DNA from 3 places in the Vogesella amnigena genome. Region 2 is predicted to be linked to each of the others. Evidence: predicted binding sites of a transcription regulator. Region 2 holds the regulator's gene; each other region holds the start of a gene.
The links. The regulator sigma-54, encoded in region 2, starts transcription at its own class of promoters, with help from an activator protein. The targets are predictions, from matches to a motif close to CTGGCACGCTTCATGCTT.
Positions count from the first base shown of each region.

Region 1 (4,124 bases), on a different contig from region 2:
AACCGACACTGACGCTGTCCAGCCGCAGCAGCGGGTTGGGCAGGTTGTCCGGGGTGTCGAAATGGAAGTCGAACGGCGAGGCGATGTGGGCCGGGGCGATGCGCTCCAGTTTCTCCAGTGCCTTGACGCGGCTCTGTGCCTGGCGCGCCTTGCTGGCCTTGGCCTTGAAGCGGGTGATGAACGATTCCAGGTGCGCGATTTCGCGCTGCTGCTTCTCGAAGGCGCCTTGTTGCCGCGACAGCTTCTCGGCGCGCATCACTTCGAACTGGCTGTAGTTGCCGGTGTACAGCGTCAGGCTCTGCGACGCCACTTCCACGATATGGCTGGTCACGCTATCGAGGAAGTCGCGGTCGTGCGAGATCACCAGCAGGGTGCCGGGGTAGGCCTTGAGCCAGTCTTCCAGCCACAGCACCGTTTCCAGATCCAGGTGGTTGGTCGGTTCGTCCAGCAGCAGCAGGTCGGAGCGGCACATCAGCGCCTGTGCCAGGTTGAGGCGCATGCGCCAGCCGCCGGAGAACTCCGCCACCGGGCGTTGCTGGCCTTGCTCGCTGAAGCCGAGGCCGGTGAGCAGCCGTGCGGCGCGCGATGGCGCGGCGTAGCCATCCACGCGTGCCAGCTCTTCGTGCAGATGGCCGATGGCATGGCCGTCACCGTGTTGTTCGGCTGCGGCCAACTGTTGCTCCAGGCTGCGCAGCTCGACGTCACCGTCCAGCACGTAATCGAGAGCGCTGCGCTGCAGGGCCGGGGTTTCCTGCGCCACATAGGCCATGGTCCAGTGCGCCGGCACGATGGCATCGCCGCTTTCTGCATGCAGCTCGCCGCGCAGCAGGGCGAACAAACTGGACTTGCCGGCGCCGTTGGCACCGACCACGCCGACCTTGTTGCCAGGGTTGATCGTAAGGTTGGCCGCAACAAGCAGTTCTTTCAGGCCGCGGCGCAGGGTGAGGTTTTTTAGCTGGATCATGTTTTTTTAGCCACGGAACCCACGGAAAGCACGGACAGAAAACCTGCGCCGGCTTGAAAGGCAAGTGTGGAGGCGGGGGGCGAAGGTTTCCGTGTCTTCCGTGGGTTCTGTGGCAAGAAAAAGGGGTTAGATGTCGCGATCAAACCGCCGGCAGGCTGGACAAGTCCCAGCGCGGTTTTACCGTAAAGCCGCCGGCTGCCTGTGCCTGCTGCAGGCGCATGGCGCCGGCGAAGGCGATCATGGCGCCGTTGTCGGTGCACAGTTTCAGCGGCGGATAGTACACCGCGAACTTGCGGCGCTTGGCGGTGGCGTCCAGCGCGGCGCGCAGCTGCTTGTTGGCGCCTACGCCGCCGGCCACCACCAGTTGGTTCATGCCGGTCTGTTTGAGCGCTTGCTGACACTTGCTTACCAGTACCTCGACGATGGCTTCCTGGAAGGCGCGGCAGATGTCCTTGCGGGCCTGCTCGTCGATGCCGCCGTGTTCGGCTTCCACCTGTTTACTCAGCGTCAGCACTGCGGTCTTGAGGCCGGAGAAGCTCATGTCCAGGTCGCCGGAGCGCAGCATCGGCCGCGGCAGGGTAAAGCGTGCCGGGTCGCCTTCCTCGGCCAGCTTCGACAGTAGCGGGCCGCCGGGGTAGGGCAGACCGAGCAGTTTTGCCGTCTTGTCGAAGGCTTCGCCGGCGGCATCGTCCAGCGTTTCGCCCAGGATTTCGTACTGGCCCACGCCACGCACCGCCATGATCTGGGTGTGGCCGCCGGAAACCAGCAGCGCCAGGAAGGGGAACGCGGGGCGCGGCTCGGCCAGCAGCGGCGACAGCAAATGGCCTTCCAGGTGATGCACCGGAATCACCGGCTTGCCCAGGCCAAAGGCCAGCGCATTGGCAAAGCTGGCGCCCACCAGCAGCGCGCCGCCAAGGCCCGGCCCCTGGGTGAAGGCGATGGCGTCGATGTCCTGCAGCGTAATGCCGGCCTCGGCGAGACAGGCATTGGTGAGCGGGCGGATGCGGCGGATGTGGTCGCGGCTGGCCAGCTCCGGCACCACGCCGCCGTATTCGGCGTGCATGGCCATCTGGCTGTGCAGCTGGTCGGCCACCAGGCCGCGTTCGGTGTCGTACAGGGCTACGCCGGTTTCGTCACAGGACGATTCAATACCAAGAACAAGCATTAGTTCGGGCTTCAAAACAAATCAATCTTTCCATTTTACCGGTGATTCTTTGTCCGCCCAAATCGGCGATGTTAGGCTAGGCGCCTTGTTTCACGCGGAGAACAACAATGAAGGCAAGACTGAAGTGGGTGGATGGTGTCTGTTTCATGGGGGAAACCGGTAGCGGCCACGCGGTGGTGATGGACGGCGCACCGGAAGGCGGCGGCCGCAACCTGGGCCCGCGCCCGATGGAACTGCTGCTGCTGGGTACCGCCGGCTGCACCAGCTACGACGTGATCAGCATCCTGAAAAAATCGCGCCAGGACGTGCGTGACTGCTGGGTGGAAATGGAGGCCGACCGTGCCGAGGTCGACCCCAAGGTGTTCACCCGCATTCATTTCCACTTCGTGGTGGTTGGCCGCGGGCTGAAGCCGGAAGTGGTGGAGCGCGCCATCTCGCTGTCGGCCGACAAGTACTGCTCGGCTTCCATTATGCTGGGCAAGACCGCTGACATCACCCACGACTTCGAGATCCGCGAAGACGCCTGATGCAGCCAACGTTGGCCGCCAGAATCCAGAACGCCACCGGCAAACGGTGGCGTTTTTCATTTCAGGGGGCGGCAAAACTTGCCGTTGTTGCTCTTGCCGCCGCCTGTCTCCATCGGCAACAGCCTGATTTTCTTGAGTCTGAAATGTAAAAAATTGTTGGCACGCATCGTGCTTATGTAGCTGCATTCCACCGTGAGTGACGTGCCATGTTGAACAAGATGTCCCAGCAACTCGACTTCCTGCAAAGCTCGCTGAATCTGCGCGCCAAGCGGGCAGAAGTGATTGCCAGCAACATCGCCAACGCCGACACCCCGGGTTACAAGGCTGTGGATTTCGACTTTGCCCAGGCACTCAAGGCGCAGGCCGCCGGCCAGCAGGGCGGACTGTCGCTGCAGCGTACCGATGCCGCCCACCTGCCGGCGGTTGCCAGCCACGCCGGCGGCGCCCAGCTGCAATACCGCAGCGCGGTACAGCGCAGCATCGACGGCAATACGGTGGATATGGATATCGAGCGTTCGGCATTTACCGACAATGCACTCAAATACCAGAGCACGCTGACATTCCTGGGCCGCCGTATCAGCGGCCTGATGGATGCCATCAAGGGCGGTCAATAATCATGTCACTGTCTAATGTTTTCAATATTGCCGGCTCGGCTCTCACCGCGCAGTCGATGCGCCTGAACCTGGTAGCCAGCAATATCGCCAATGCCGAGAGCAGCACCAGCTCTACTGGCGAGCCGTACCGTGCCCGTCACGCGGTGTTTACCGCCACGCCGGTGACCGCAGCCACGCCGCAGCTGGCCGGCGTGCGCGCCACCGCGGTGGTGGAAGATACCTCGCCGTTCCGCATGAAGTACCAGCCGGGCCACCCGCTGGCCGACGAGAACGGCTACGTGAAGATGTCCAACGTGAATCTGGTGGAGGAAATGGCCGACATGATTTCGGCTTCGCGCTCCTACCAGACCAATGTGGAAATTGTGAATACCGCCAAGACCCTGCTGCAGAAGACCCTGCAGCTGGGCCAGTAAGCCTGGGGAGTGAGTGATGTCCACCATCGCCAACAGCAAGTACAGCCAGTCGATGCTCGATCAGATCAATGGCACCAGTAGCACCTCGTCGAGCAAGAACATGACCTCGGCCGAGGAAATCCAGAACCGCTTCCTCAAGCTGCTGACCACCCAGATGCAGTCGCAGGATCCGCTGAACCCGATGGACAACAGCCAGATGACTGCGCAGATGTCGCAGATCAGCACCGTGTCCGGCCTGGAAAAGCTGAACGCTACCCTGAAGGTGATGATGGATGCGCAGGTGTCCGGCCAATCGATGTCGGCCATCAATGTGATCGGCAAGAAAGTGCTGGCCGAAGGCAATGCCATCAATCTGAAGGACGGCACGGCTCCTGGCTTGTTCAAGCTGGCCGCGGATGCCGACAAGGTGTCGGTGGATATCGTGGACAGCAGGGGCAGTGT
Region 1 is NZ_JBHRYH010000009.1:169,839-173,962, reverse strand. It holds gene ACFOKJ_RS04360 (ATP-binding cassette domain-containing protein) at 1-964, opposite strand, end outside; gene tsaD (tRNA (adenosine(37)-N6)-threonylcarbamoyltransferase complex transferase subunit TsaD) at 1,104-2,129, opposite strand; gene ACFOKJ_RS04350 (OsmC family protein) at 2,237-2,656, shown strand; gene flgB (flagellar basal body rod protein FlgB) at 2,875-3,270, shown strand; gene flgC (flagellar basal body rod protein FlgC) at 3,273-3,683, shown strand; gene ACFOKJ_RS04335 (flagellar hook assembly protein FlgD) at 3,700-4,124, shown strand, end outside.
Region 1: flgB (flagellar basal body rod protein FlgB) is a predicted target of sigma-54. The motif match lies at 2,813-2,830, and genes of this name have one in related genera.

Region 2 (4,124 bases):
GATCAGAAACAGGGCATCAATATCCTGGAAGGCAATGTGGTAGCCACCCAGGGCACCCTCAGCATGCGCGCCGACAAGACCATCGTCACCCGCGATGCACAGGGCAACCAGACCCTGCAGGCCTTCGGCAGCCCGGCCACCTTCCGCCAGAAGGTGGATGGCAAGAATGAATACATCGAAGGCCAGGCCAGCCGTGTCGACTACACCAGTGCCAGCAACCTGGTAATTCTCACCGGCAAGGCACGCGTCAAGCGTGGCCAGGACCTGGTGACCGGCGAGCAGATCACTTACAACACCGTCAGCGAGGTGTACCAGGTAATGGGCAGCACTCCGAGCGCCAGCGGCACCCCCAAGGGCCGCGTCACCGTGATCCTCCAGCCCAAGCCGCAGGACAAGCCATGACGCAAAGCCGCCTGTCCATCCAGCATCTGAAGAAGACCTTCAAGAGGCGCACCGTGGTGCAGGACGTGTCGATGGACATCGCCAGCGGCGAAGTCATCGGCCTGCTGGGCCCCAACGGCGCCGGCAAGACCACCAGCTTCTACATGGTGGTAGGGCTGATTGCCGCCGATGCCGGCAGCATCACGCTGAATGGCGAAACCATCACCCACCTGCCCATCCACAAGCGCGCACGGCTGGGGCTGGGCTATCTGCCGCAGGAAGCCTCCATCTTCCGCAAGATGACGGTGGAAGAAAACATCCAGGCAGTACTGGAGGTGGCCGGCTTCAGCGGCGAGCTGCTGGACAAGGAGCTGGAACTGCTGCTGGACGACCTCAACATCGGCCACCTGCGCGAAAGCAATGCCATGGCGCTGTCCGGTGGCGAGCGCCGCCGCGTGGAAATCGCCCGCGTGCTGGCTACCCGCCCGCGTTTCATCCTGCTGGATGAACCATTCGCTGGCGTGGACCCGATCGCGGTGATCGACATCCAGAAGATCATTTCCTTCCTCAAGGAACGCGGTATCGGCGTGCTGATTACCGACCACAACGTGCGCGAGACGCTGCGCATCTGCGACCGTGCCTACATCATCTCCGAGGGGCGCGTGCTGGCATCCGGCCTGCCCACCGAGCTGGTCAGCAACGAACAGGTGCGCCAGGTCTACCTGGGCGAGCACTTCCACTTGTAAAGCGGCATGAAACAGACACTGCAACTCAAAGTCAGCCAGCACCTGACCCTGACCCCGCAATTGCAGCAGTCGATCAAGCTGTTGCAAATGTCCACCCAGGATCTTTCCACCGAGCTGGAACGCTACCTGCTGGAAAACCCGCTGCTGGAACGCGCCGATAGCGATGGCCCGGCCGAGCACGAGCAGCAGGCAGCGGCGGCCAGCGACACTCCCGCCGACAGCAGCAGTAGCGAGGAAGCGCCGCGTGAACGCGAGCGCGAGGAAATGGACCTCAGCGACTGGGGCAGCGGCGGTGGCGGCAGCGGCAGCCGCGATGACGACGACGAATTCGACCCCATCCTCAACACCCCCTGTCGCCCCACCCTGCGCGAGCACCTGGCAGCTCAGATCGGCGAACGTCCGCTGAGCCGCCGCGACAGCGCGCTGCTCACCCTGCTGATCGACGAGCTGGACGAAGACGGCTACCTCACCACCCCGCTGGACGAGTTTGCCGCCAGCCTGCCGCTGGAACTGGACATCGATACCGACGAGCTGGAGTACCTGCGCAAGCTGCTGCTGCAGTTCGAGCCGGTAGGGCTGGGCAGCCGCGACCTGGCCGAATTCCTGCAGCTGCAGTTGGCCGCATTGCCGGCTACTGCCCCATCACGCGAGCTGGCGCTGACGCTGGTGCGCGAACACCTGGCCCTGCTGGGCAACCGTGACTACGTGCGGCTAAAGAAGCTGCTGGCCGTTGGCGAAGCCGAACTGCGCGCGGCCCACCAGCTGATAGCCACCCTGCGACCGCGGCCAACCAGTGGCTTCGACCAGGGCGATACCCACTACGTGGTGCCGGATATCCATGTGATTCGGCGCAACGGTCGCTGGATTGCCCAGCTCAACCGTGGTGCCTTGCCGAAACTGCAGGTAAATCAACTGTATGCCGGCATGCTGCAGCAGCGAGACAGCAGCCACAACCTGGGCGGGCAACTGCAGGAGGCGCGCTGGCTGGTAAAAAACATCCAGCAGCGGTTTGACACTATTCTGAAAGTGTCGGAAGCTATCGTTGACAGGCAACAGGCGTTCTTTGAACACGGCGAAGTGGCCATGCGCCCATTGATTCTGCGCGATATCGCGGATGAACTCGGGCTGCATGAGTCGACGATTTCCAGGGTAACCACCCAGAAGTATCTGCTGTGCAGTCGAGGCCTGTTCGAGCTCAAATACTTCTTCGGCAATGCGCTGGAAACCGATAGCGGTGGCGAATGTTCCGCCACGGCGATCAAGGCGCACATCCGCCAGATCATCGATGCTGAAGACAGCAAGAAACCGCTGTCCGACAGTGCCATCGCCGACCGTCTCACGGCACAGGGCATACAGGTTGCCAGGCGCACCGTAGCCAAGTATCGTGAAGCTATGCAGATACCGCCAGTTAACCTTCGCAAAGCACTTTAACAACGAGTGCGAAGAAACCCCGGTACGGCCAGCCCGACCGTGCCGTTCACAGAAGGAGTCAGGGTATGAACCTCAAAATTACCGGTCTACACCTCGAAGTTACCCCGTCCCTGCGCGAGTTCATCGAGAGCAAACTGGAACGCATCACCCGCCATGTCGATAACGTGATCGGCATCACCGTGACGCTGTCCGTGGATAAACTGGTACAAAAAGCGGAGGTCAATGTGCATCTGGCAGGCAAGGACATTCACGTGGAGGCAACCGATGCCGACATGTACGCCGCCATCGATGCCCTGATGGACAAACTGGACCGTCAGGTACTCAAGTTCAAGGAAAAACAGGGGGAACATCGTAGCGCAGCGCCGCAGGCCAATGCCGCCGACGCCGCCCTGTAAATCAGGATGACAGCAAGATGACAACGGGAGCCACAGGCTCCCGTTTTTGCTGGCCACAACCACCCGCGTTGCTATGGAAAATGCCGGACTCAGCGTAGAATGGCCGACGTTTTTCTGCCCCCACAGACATCATGAGCTTGATCGGCAAAATACTTCCCCTGTCCCATGTTCTGGCCGACCTGGAAATCTCCAGCAAGAAGCGCCTGTTCGAACAGATTGGCCTCTTGGTAGAGAACAGCTTCGGCATTGCGCGCAGTGACGTGTTCGACAGCCTGTTCGCCCGCGAGAAGCTGGGCTCCACTGGCCTGGGCCAGGGCGTGGCCATTCCGCATGGCCGTATCAAGGGCCTGAAGGAAGCCACCGGTTTCTTCGTGCGCCTGAAAACGCCGATTCCGTTCGAAGCGCCGGACGGCAAGCCGGTAAACCTGCTGTTCGTGCTGCTGGTACCGGAACAGGCCACCGACCTGCACCTGCAGGTGCTGTCCGAGCTGGCGCAGCTGTTCTCCAGCCGCAGCCTGCGCGAAAAGATGTGCTGCGCCGACAACCTCACCCTGCACGCCATGCTTTGCGAAGACAGCTCCCATGCCTAATGTCACGGTCCGCCGCCTGTTTCAGGACAATCAGCACAAACTCAACCTTAGCTGGGTAGCCGGCAAGGCCGGTTCCGACAACCTGATTTCCAACGACGAGCAGCGGCCAACCCAGGCGCTGGTCGGTCACCTGAATTTCATTCACCCCAACCGGGTGCAGGTGCTGGGCCTGGCCGAGGTGGAATACCTGGACAAGCTGGAGCAGGCCGCCGCGCGTACCGCGCTGGACCAGCTGTTCCACAAGACCATGGCGGTGGTGATCGTGGCCAACGGCCAGACCGTGCCCAAGCTGCTGCAGGACTACTGCCAGAGCCACAGCGTGCCGCTGATGAGCACGCCGCTGGAAAGCCCCTACCTGATGGACGTGCTGCGCATCTACCTGGCGCGCGCACTGGCGGTTTCCACCGTGATGCACGGCGTATTCCTGGATGTGCTGGAAATCGGCGTGCTGATCATGGGTGACTCGGCCATGGGCAAGAGCGAGCTGGCGCTGGAGCTGATCTCGCGCGGCCACGGCCTGGTGGCCGACGACGCGGTGGAACTGTACCGCATCGGCCCGGAAACGCTGGAAGGCCGCTGCC
Region 2 is NZ_JBHRYH010000023.1:25,589-29,712, forward strand. It holds gene lptA (lipopolysaccharide transport periplasmic protein LptA) at 1-402, shown strand, start outside; gene lptB (LPS export ABC transporter ATP-binding protein) at 399-1,127, shown strand; gene ACFOKJ_RS11760 (RNA polymerase factor sigma-54) at 1,134-2,558, shown strand; gene hpf (ribosome hibernation-promoting factor, HPF/YfiA family) at 2,624-2,953, shown strand; gene ACFOKJ_RS11770 (PTS sugar transporter subunit IIA) at 3,085-3,543, shown strand; gene hprK (HPr(Ser) kinase/phosphatase) at 3,536-4,124, shown strand, end outside.

Region 3 (4,124 bases), on a different contig from region 2:
ATCACGAACAGCGTAGCCAGCGCCTCGGACAGCGGTAACTGGTACAGATTGCCGGATTGCCGCAGGAACCATGGCAAGAACGCACACAGCCACCACAGCAACAACAGCAAAAAGCCGCGCGACCAGTTGGCCGCAGCGCTGGTCAACAGGCTGCCGAACAGCACACCACTCAGACACAGCAGCGTGACCGCATGCGTCCACCAGTCCGGCGACGGTACGGTGCGCATGTAATTGAACAACGGTAACGACACTGCCAGAGACAGCAGTATGGCCAGTAACAGCGCGGGAAAGGATCGTGGCATAGGGGAGCTTAGGTCAGCAAAAAAGGGTGCCGCAGCACCCTTTTTAATAGCTTTAGCAAGATTAGCTACGGCAGTTGGACGGCAGCCAGTTGGTTTCCATCGGGTTGGTAGCCGTCGGACTTGCTTCAGCGCATGTCCATTTAATAGAGCCACTAACAGGATCCGGCGTGAGAGTAATAGCTGCACTTACTGCAACTTTTTCATTGTAAGTGATGGTAATCACACCATCAGTAACCACTACCGAGCTCACTGCATTACCAGACGGCGAATCTGCCAAACCTGCAGAAGTGTTATTTGCGGGCCACACACCATTGGAAGAGTAATACTCCGCCACACCGGTCTTCGCCGCGCCAGCCAGCTGCAGACCTTCCGACACGTGTGCACGCTTAGTGTAGTCCTGGTAAGCCGGAATGGCGATGGCTGCCAGAATACCGATAATCGCTACCACGATCATCAGTTCGATAAGGGTAAAACCTTGTTGAACGCGTTTCATGAGTTTCCTCCTGGGTCACTGCCAAACAAATGTAACCATTAGCCCCGGCAGTTGGAGGGCAATAGTTGTGTCAAATCCGTGTCGCCACCACAGCGCCAGCGGTAGGAGCCAGACACATCCGGCAAGGGCTCCAGCCAGACATGGCCGCCACTGGCGACTTTTTCATTCAGTTGCATGCGGATGATGGATACCGTACCGGACATCATCACCCGCATTTCGGTAAACGCCTGCCCGCTGTAGGTCGCAGCCGGGAACAGGCCGGCACTGGCATTGCTACTGGGCCAGGCACTGTTGGCGGCATGGTATTCCTCGATCGAGGTCTTGGCCGCACCCGCCACGTTGAACGCCTCGGCCAGATAGGCACGCCGGGTATAGTCCATGTACGCCGGAATCGCCAGCGCAGCCAGGATGCCGATAATCGCCACCACCACCATCAGTTCGATCAGGGTGAACCCCGATTCTTGTCGTTTCATTCGCCTCTCTCCCGGCAGCCACTGGTGCGGCATGCAGTTAATGCAAATATCGGGCCAGCCTGACCAGACACGACACCGCAAGATGCAAAACTCCCTAAAACCAAACAAATATAAATCAATATCTCGCGCCAGCCCCAGCTTGCCATTGGCCCCCAACGGGGCGAGCGATGACAAATCCTGCTCGGGACTGACAATTTTTGTCAGTCAACGCACCGCGGCAGCTCTGCTAGCATGCAGCGCAAACAGGAGCTAAGCAATGTCGAACCATTCCCAACAGTGGCTGCAGCGCAGCCGTAGCGCCGTATGGCACCCCTGTACCCAGATGAAGCGCCACGAGCGCTTGCCCATCATTCCGATCGCCCGCGGTGATGGCGTGTGGCTGGAGGATTTCGATGGCAAGCGCTACATCGACAGTATCAGCTCCTGGTGGGTGAACCTGTTTGGCCATAATCAAGGCCGCATCAAGAACGCCATCAAACAGCAGCTGGATACACTGGAACACGTGATCCTGGCCGGCTTCACCCATCGCCCGGTGGTGGAGCTGTCGGAGAAGCTGCACGCACTCACCGGCCTTGGGCATGCCTTTTATGCTTCAGATGGGGCCAGCGCCACCGAAATCGCGCTGAAGATGAGCTTCCACTACTGGCGCAACTGCGGCCAGGCTGACAAGCATCGCTTTGTCAGCCTGCAGCACAGTTACCACGGTGAAACGGCCGGCGCGCTGGCGGTAACCGACGTGCCGCTGTTCTCCGCCACCTACGCGCCACTGCTGCAAAGCAATCTGCGCGTGGCATCGCCGGATGCAAGGCTGGCGCTGCCAGGCGAAACCGCTGCCGATGTGGCGCTACGCACCATTGCCGACGTGGAGCAGCTGTTCCAGCGCGAGGCTGGGCAGATTGCCGCCATCATCATCGAACCGCTGGTACAGGGTGCTGCCGGCATGCTGATGTACGACCCGATCTACCTGACCCGGCTGCGCGCGCTGTGCGACCAGTACCAGGTACACCTGATCGCCGACGAGATCGCCGTCGGCTTTGGCCGCACCGGCACGCTGTTCGCCTGCGAGCAGGCCGGCATCCGGCCAGACTTCCTGTGCCTGTCCAAGGGCATTACCGGTGGCTATCTGCCACTGTCTTGTGTGTTAACCAGCGACGATATCTATAACGCGTTCTACGATGATGATGTTGGCCGCGGCTTTTTGCATTCGCACAGCTACACCGGCAATGCGCTGGCCTGCCGCGCCGCGCTGGAAGTGCTGGCGATATTCGAGGATGAAGACATTCTGGCCCGCAACACGGAAAAAGCCGCGCGGTTCAGTCACCACCTGGCCGGCTTGCAGCAAGCGCCTGACGTGCGCCACTTCCGCCAGCGCGGCATGATCTGGGCGTTTGATGTCGACACCGCACGCAGCGATTTCAGCCAGGTGTTCTATGCCGCCATGCTGGCGCGCGGCTGCCTGACACGGCCCATCGGCAGTACCGTGTACTTCATGCCGCCCTATGTGCTGGAGGAAAGCCATATGCAACAACTGGCGGAAAGCACGGCGGCCGTGCTGGCTGAATTACGCCAGCAAGCAGAGCCACGTGGCGGCAATGTGGAGACGCCTTTGCCATAAAACAAAGGCTTACCAATACGACAAATGGCAGTAGACTATGCCATTTCTATAATTACTGGAGCGGCAGTCGCGATGTTGAAACTGTCTGTAGCGCCCCCCTATCTGGATGCTTCGCTGGCGATGTCCGACCCGGCGCAGCTGGATGTCTGGCTGCGGCAATGCCCATTGGGCCAGCCGCTGGAGTGTGCAGAACTGCTGCGCCAGGCGCTAGAACAGCTCAACCGCGTACGCCTACCCCCCGCCCTGCGCGCCAGATTGCTGGAGCGCCATCAGCAGGAACACAAGATACTGCTGCCGCTGCTGGAACGCCTGGCCGTCAATGGCGAGCTGTCTACCCAGCACCGCGCCCGCCATGCCGCCCGGCTGGCACAGCAGTTGATGCTGGCACTGCATAACGGCTACAAGCTGTTGCTGATGGATCGCAGCGGCGAACACGGTCTGCTGGCGCTGGACAAGTACAAGACCGAAGCCGTGTGCCTGGTGATTCGCAGTGCGCGCCAGCTGGCTTTCCTGTATGCCCGCACCTATACCAATCTTCCGGAAGGCTTCTGGCTGGATTGCCACAGCCTGTTTTTCCATGCCCTGGAAAAAGGCTGGGAAAACACCCCGCTGCCCGGGCAGGCCAAGAGCCCGGCGCACTACTACCGCCAGATCCTGCTGCTGGGCATGACCGCCAGCAACCGCATGGCACCGGCACTGATCGACTACAGCCTGCTGCTGATCCGCAAGCATGCCAACCTGCTGGATCTGCTGCACCTGGGGCAGCTCAGCAGCGGCCACGGCAGTTTTGCCTTCCAGCCAGGCATGGACCACCCGCCGCGCTATATCAGCGAGGCACCGGACACCCCCAGCGCACAAGGCATCTGGGTACTGGACACCCACGCGCTGGAAGCGGAGCTGAAAAGCAAGCTGCAGAAGCTGCAATATCTGGCTCGCCACCAGGGCAATCCGTTCGCGCTGGAGGAAGAAATCCAGCACGTGCTCTACTTGTCGATGGAGTGGCAAAGCTCGATCCAGCGTCGCCATGAGCGGCTGCCATGCAGCGAGGAGGTGGAGCTGGTCAGCAGCCTGTCCACCATCTGGTTCATTACCAATGGTGCCGCGTGGACCTTCCCCAATGGTGAGGCGTTGCCGCAGGAGCTGCTACCGGACAACGGCATGCGCGGCAAGCTGCAGCGCATGCCGCCACCACTGCCTACCAGCATGAAGGTGGTCAACACCAGCGCCTCCGGCATGCTGCT
Region 3 is NZ_JBHRYH010000002.1:92,213-96,336, reverse strand. It holds gene ACFOKJ_RS00855 (PglL family O-oligosaccharyltransferase) at 1-227, opposite strand, end outside; gene ACFOKJ_RS00850 (pilin) at 364-795, opposite strand; gene ACFOKJ_RS00845 (pilin) at 834-1,268, opposite strand; gene bioA (adenosylmethionine--8-amino-7-oxononanoate transaminase) at 1,525-2,883, shown strand; gene ACFOKJ_RS00835 (hypothetical protein) at 2,956-4,124, shown strand, end outside.
Region 3: ACFOKJ_RS00845 (pilin) is a predicted target of sigma-54. The motif match lies at 1,309-1,326, and genes of this name have one in related genera.